2 regions of the Sporosarcina sp. AD_1 genome follow, and region 2 is predicted to be linked to the other one. Evidence: predicted binding sites of a transcription regulator. Region 2 holds the regulator's gene; the other holds the start of a gene.

Region 1 (3,420 bases), on a different contig from region 2:
ACGTGTCATGCCTTCGGCTACTTTTTGTGCCCCCATCATGCTAACGAACAGTTGGGCGCCCGTCGGTTTTTCCCTTGCCATTTTTGCGATGGACCAAGCGAGCAAAGTCAATCCTCCCGCAATTCGAACCATCGAATTCACTGTACCGATATTTTGTTTCATCGTTTTCCCTCCTTTTGATTCCCTTTTATCGTTCCCTCTCCTTTTCAAATTATCAATTCTTCAAATGAAAGCCCTTACAAAATGACAATTGAATAAAAACATATTTTTTTCGATAAAAAAAGTAAATTTCTTCTTGAAAATGGCATTCGACATGCTTTATCATAATAAAATGTTACTTAAAGGAGTGAGGCATGATGAGGAATTATACAAAAGAAGACATCCGGAGGTTTGTTAAGGAGGATAACGTGAATTTTATCCGTCTTCAGTTCACCGATATTTTTGGCATGATCAAGAACGTGGAAATTCCGGTCAGCCAGCTCGACAAGGCTTTGGACAATAAAATGATGTTCGACGGGTCTTCCATTGAAGGCTTTGTGCGAATTGAAGAATCGGATATGTATTTAATACCTGACTTAGATACATGGATGGTCTTTCCTTGGCCGTCCGGAACGGGCAAAGTGGCTCGTCTAATTTGTGATGTTTCATTAGCAGACGGACGTCCATTTTCCGGCGATCCTCGTGGAAATCTAAAACGTATAATTGAAGAAATGAAAGAAATGGGCTTTACGGAATTTAATTTAGGACCCGAACCGGAATTTTTCTTATTTAAATTAGACGCTAATGGCAATCCAACAATGGAATTAAATGACCATGGGGATTATTTTGATTTAGCTCCTATGGATCTTGGCGAAAATTGCAGACGTGATATTGTTTTGGAATTGGAGGAGCTAGGTTTTGAAGTGGAAGCTTCTCATCACGAAGCAGCCCCCGGGCAACATGAAATTGACTTTAAATATGCAGATGTTCTTTCCGCATGTGACAATATTCAAACATTCAAGCTCGTTGTCAAAACGATTGCACGGAAGCACGGTTTGCACGCTACTTTTATGCCGAAACCGATCTACGGGGTAAGCGGTTCAGGGATGCACTGTAACGTTTCCCTTTTCAAAGATGGGGAAAATGTGTTTTTCGACGAAAACGGGGAACGGAAATTAAGTGAAACAGCTTATCAATTTATGGCTGGCGTCTTGGATCATGTCCGTGGATTTACGGCCATTACGAACCCGACCGTCAATTCCTACAAACGGCTTGTCCCTGGCTATGAGGCTCCTTGCTACGTGGCATGGTCTGCACAAAACCGCAGTCCCCTTATTCGCATTCCAGCTTCACGTGGGATGAGCACAAGAATCGAAGTGCGTTCCGTCGACTCTTCAGCAAATCCGTATTTGGCGATGGCCGCTATATTAAAAGCAGGATTGGATGGGATTAAACGGAATTTACAGCCGCCACAGCCTGTCGACTGTAATATTTATGAAATGAAGCAAGCTGAATTAAAGGAGCGTGGCATCGGCACGTTGCCAACTGACTTGGATCATGCCTTAGCTGCACTTTCTGAGGATGAAGTAATTCGAGAAGCACTCGGGGCACATATCTACTCTAATTTTTCTGAAGCGAAACATGTCGAGTGGGAAAGCTATCGAATAACCGTTCATCCTTGGGAATTAGAACATTATATGAAAATGTACTGATAAGGGAAATCCCGTTCTTCTGAGCGGGATTTTTTTATTTCCTCAATCTAACCTCTTCCCGAAAAATATTACGCCATCCGAAAAGTCAAGTTTAAAACCTTATATTACATAGTTTTTCACAATAATTTCACATTCCATATTTCCTTCTATTTGGTACTATTTCTATCAATTATAATTCTTACTAATATATAAAAATCAAATTAGAACCTTTTGTGACAACGGTTATAAACTATTGTTTTTAGAGGTTGAAAGGAATATTATATGTGACACGAGGGAATTCCCTTACTTAAACTGTAAACGAAAGCTAATTAAATATTATACACAAATAATATTTTCCAGCTTCTAAGTAAGTGAATTTCTTACATTTTAACTGAAGAGAGGGGAGTAACCATTGAAGGCGAAATGGTTCTTACTATCAATTTTCTTTACGCTTTCTCTGATTTTATCAGGCTGTGATAATTCGTTGCTCGTATTCGATCCAAAAGGACCGCAAGCGAAGACGTTATCCGATACTATTATCTTTTCCATCATCATGATGGCAGGCATCCTTCTCGTTGTCTATATCCTCTTTACGGTCATGCTCGTCAAATACCGGGCATCCAAGATGGACGACAGCTACGAGCCACCGCATGAAGAAGGAAGCAAATGGTTGGAAATCACATGGACAGTTATTCCAATCATCATCGTCATTGTTCTATCTGTTGTAACAGTACGAACAACATCTGAAGTGGAAAGCAAGCCGGTTGCTTATGCAAATGAAGAACCGCTTGTCATTTATGCTTCATCTTCCAACTGGAAATGGCATTTCAGCTATCCAGAGGAAGGCATTGAAACAGTCAACTATGTCAACATCCCAGAAGATCGTCCAGTCGAATTCCGTCTGTACTCCTTCGGACCGATCACAAGTTTCTGGATTCCGCAATTAGCCGGACAAAAATATGCGATGAGCGACATGGTGACAAAGATCCATCTGGCTGCAGAAATACCAGGCTCCTACATTGGTAAAAACTCAAACTTCAACGGTAAGGATTTTGCCCATATGGAGTTTGAAACGCAAGTCATGACTGAGAAGGACTATGAAAAATGGGTGGAAGAAGTAAAGGAGACTGCTCCTGCTTTGACTGAATCCGAATTTGATGAATTGATTGAGCCTAGCGTCCTTGGACGTAAAACGTATTCATCTACGCATCTTGAGTTTAGACCTGCTCCAGAAGGCGAGCATGCTGGCCACCATCATGGAAACAGTGATGAGGAAACAGACTCTTCACACCATATGGACATGGATATGGATATGGATATGGAAGACCATAAATAATCATCTACTCGAAGGGAGTATACATCTATGAAATGGGATGAATTTTTCGTCACCGGCGAGCCGATGATCTACGCGGCGATGGTCTCGATAGTTCTTGTCTCCGTTGCGATCGTAGCAGGTCTCACCTATTTTAAAAAATGGGGTTACCTATGGCGCAATTGGTTGACGACTGTTGACCATAAAAAAATCGGTGTTATGTATATTATCGCGGCACTGCTTATGTTGTTCCGTGGTGGCGTTGACGCCCTGCTTATGCGGGCGCAAACGGCAGTACCGGAAAACGGGCTGCTCGATGGACAGCATTACAATGAAATCTTTACTACACATGGAATTATCATGATTCTATTTATGGCGATGCCATTCATCATCGGTTTGATGAACGTCGTCATCCCGCTTCAAATCGGGGCACGCGAC
Region 2 (3,420 bases):
GGGAATCTCGCCATCCTTGATCAGCTGCAATCCTTAGCGGAAGTGATTGGCGTGCACGGTAATGTCGATAGCCCTGCCATTCAATCTATGTTTCCGGACAAGCAAATCATCCATGCTGGGAAGTTTAAGATCGGTATGGTCCATGGCCATGGTGATAAAGGAACTACGGAAAAGCGGGCCATCGATGCTTTTGAAGATGAAACCTTGGATGCCATTGTTTTTGGGCATTCGCATATTCCGCTCATCCGCTATGCAAAACGCACGTTGTTGCTGAACCCCGGTTCGCCGACAGACAAGCGCAGAGTCCCTTACTATTCCTTCATTAACTTACATGTAGGAGACTTCTTGCGCCCCGAGCTGATTTTATTCGAACACTAAAAAAATCCCGCTGCCTGCGTAAAAACAGGGTTGCGGGATTTTTCTATTTCTCCAAGTTGCCCATCACTTCATCGATTTGCCGCTGTTGTTCTGCCTTTACTTCATCCAGTTGCCGCTGTTTCTCCGCCTTCAAGTACTTTTTATAACCAAAGCGGGAGATGATGACACTGAATTCATACAAAATGAACAACGGAACAGATGTAAATAAATGCGAAACAATATCAGGCGGTGTAATGAAAGCTGCAAGGACGAACAGGACAAAGTAGGCGACTTTGCGGATTTTCACTAAGTACTTCGGATTTAATATGCCGAGCCGCGATAAAAACAGCATGACAATCGGCAATTGGAATACAATGCCGAACGGGATGATAATTTGGAAAAGGAACGTGAAGTATTGATTAATACCAAACGTTGAAGCGATTCCCAAGTCTCCCGACAGATTAATCATGAACTTCATCACATACGGAACGAGAATGAAGTACGAAAAAGAGACGCCGGCAAGGAACAGTAGAAAAGTGAAGGGAATGTAACTCAGTGTCACTTTTCGTTCCGTCTCATGCAATCCTGGCGAAACGAAAGACCAGAACTGGTACATGATGATCGGGGAAATGATCACAACTGCCAAAAATACGACGACCTTCAAATAAACGATGATCGGGTCGGCGACATTAAATGCGTTGAACGTCTGTTCAGGTGCCTGCGCTTGGAGAAATTTAATGACCGGCTTGGCCATGATAAAACTGCCGATCACTGCAATAACAAAGAAAACGACGATTACCATCAGCCGTTTTCGAATTTCATCTATATGTTCAATGACAGTTAAGTTTTTTTCTTTCATCGGACAGACATCCTTACTTATTGCACGTCGTTTTTCTTGTCTTCCACTTTCTTCACCGTGTCGTCATCATCGGATGTGAGACCTTTAGTCGCATTCTTGAATTCACGTAATGAAGCACCGAATGCCTTCCCGATTTCAGGCAATTTCTTCGGTCCGAAAATAAGCAATGCCACAACTGCGATTAAAAGTAAACTTCCTATACCTGGGGCCATTTCGGGCACCTCCTTCGTAATATGTCTATTTTACACGAAAATCGTCACCAATACCACGGAACGCATCATTCCAATTGTGAATCTTTTACGTCATTTTTAATGAAATAAATGAGTGTCTGCAGCTCGACAGACAAATCGATTGTATGGACGCGCATCCACTCAGGTACAGCCAGCCGGACTGGCGTAAAATTCAGAATTCCTTTCATGCCAATAGCCGCAAGTCGATCGGTCACTTCCTGCGCCGCCCTGGAAGGCACGGTGAGGATGACGAGATTGATGCCAAGCTCCTGTATCTTCTCTTCGAGCCGGCTTGGCGGGAAAACAGGGATGCCATTTAGCGTTTTCCCGTCTTTCGGCGCTTTCGGGTCGAAGGCGACGACAATCCGTGTATTATGGTTCTTCTGAAAGTTATATTTTAAAAATGCATTCCCTAGACTTCCGACACCGATCAAGGCAACATCCGTTTCCTCGTCCTGGTCGAGCGTACGGCGGAAGAAGTTCACGAGGTAGTTTACGTCATAGCCATAGCCTTTCCGTCCCAACGCACCGAAATGCGAAAAATCCCGGCGGATCGTGGCGGCATCGATTTTCATCGCTTCGCTTAATTCACTGGAAGAAACACGTTTCTTGCCGGCGTTCGCAAAGTTTTGCAGGAATCTATAATAGAGCGGCAACCGCTTGGATGTCGCCTGTGGAATTTTCGGAATTTCGCCAGCCATTTTCAACCTCCTGAATATCCAATCGTCTCCTTGGAGGCAATCGATACCCTTGATGCTAGTCTTCCATTCAAATAAACGGAAGCCGATTCTATCGTACAGTAGTTGGCTTCTGTTGTAAAGCCGACCATTGCGCCCTTCCTCCCATTCCATTACACTTATATGGAATAGAGGTGTTTTCAATGATCATTTTACAAGTAAACGGGCTGACCAAGTCCTTTTCTGGAACCGATATATTGAACAACGTCCGTCTGGAAGTCCAGCATCGGGACAGAGTGGCGCTCGTAGGCCGCAATGGAGCCGGCAAGTCGACTCTTTTAAAGATCATTGCCGGTGAAATGAGTGCGGATTCGGGTGATATTATCATTCCGAAAGGCGTGCGGATCGGCTACTTGGAACAGCATGCTGGAATTGATTCAGAACGGACGGTCTGGGACGAAATGATGACCGTTTATGAACCGTTGCGGAAATTGGAAGGCCGGCTGCGTGAACTGGAGATGCAAATGGCGGATCCCGCTGTTTACGAAAATAGCTTGGAATATGAGCGGGTCATGAAGGAATACGATGCTCTGCAAATCGAATTTAAGGATTCAGGCGGCTACCAATATGAATCCGATTGCCGCTCTGTACTCCATGGGATGCGTTTTTATCCGGAGGATTATGAGAAGAGCGTCCATTTGCTTTCCGGAGGTCAGAAGACAAGACTGGCTCTTGCGAAAATGCTTTTGAGCAAGCCTGACCTGCTGATCCTCGATGAGCCGACAAACCATCTTGACATCGAGACGCTCGGATGGTTGGAAAAGTATTTGGTTTCGTATGAGGGCGCCATACTAATCGTGTCCCATGACCGGTATTTCCTTGACCAGATCGTTACCGTCGTCTACGAAGTCTCAAGAAGAAAAGTGACGAAGTACGCCGGGAACTACAGTGCCTATTTGGATGAAAAAGCGAAGAACTATGAACGGGACCGTAAGCTGTTTGAACGGGAAGCGACCGAACGGGCTAAGCTTGAGGATTTTATTCAGCGCAATATCGCCCGGGCTTCTACGTCCAAAATGGCGAAAAGCCGGCGAAAGCAGTTGGAGCGTACGGAGTGGATGGATGCGCCAGAGGGCAATGAAAAGTCCGCTGCCTTTTCTTTTGATATTGACCGGCAGAGCGGCAACGATGTGCTTGCTTTGCAGGACGTGTCGATCGGCTATGGCGATCACCCCGTGTCGCGCCATATCAATCTGCACGTCTATAAAGAAGATCGGATTGCTATTATCGGACCGAA

Evidence for each region. Region 2 encodes Rex, which represses fermentation and respiration genes when NADH is low (regulators of the CRP and FNR family bind a similar motif). Its sites were predicted from a motif close to TTGTGAAATATTTCACAA; they were not measured.
Region 1: the regulator Rex is predicted to act here: its motif matches at 1,807-1,824, upstream of qoxA (cytochrome aa3 quinol oxidase subunit II).

Annotation. Positions count from the first base shown of each region.
Region 1 covers NZ_JBPVIR010000002.1:525,005-528,424, forward strand. Annotated here, with positions in the region: gene ACSW3C_RS05935 (YgaP family membrane protein) at 1-162, opposite strand, end outside; gene glnA (type I glutamate--ammonia ligase) at 357-1,691, shown strand; gene qoxA (cytochrome aa3 quinol oxidase subunit II) at 2,083-3,006, shown strand; gene qoxB (cytochrome aa3 quinol oxidase subunit I) at 3,034-3,420, shown strand, end outside.
Region 2 covers NZ_JBPVIR010000006.1:4,240-7,659, reverse strand. Annotated here, with positions in the region: gene ACSW3C_RS12330 (metallophosphoesterase family protein) at 1-378, shown strand, start outside; gene tatC (twin-arginine translocase subunit TatC) at 422-1,216, opposite strand; gene tatA (twin-arginine translocase TatA/TatE family subunit) at 1,234-1,428, opposite strand; gene ACSW3C_RS12315 (redox-sensing transcriptional repressor Rex) at 1,494-2,147, opposite strand; gene ACSW3C_RS12310 (hypothetical protein) at 2,150-2,275, opposite strand; gene ACSW3C_RS12305 (ABC-F family ATP-binding cassette domain-containing protein) at 2,327-3,420, shown strand, end outside.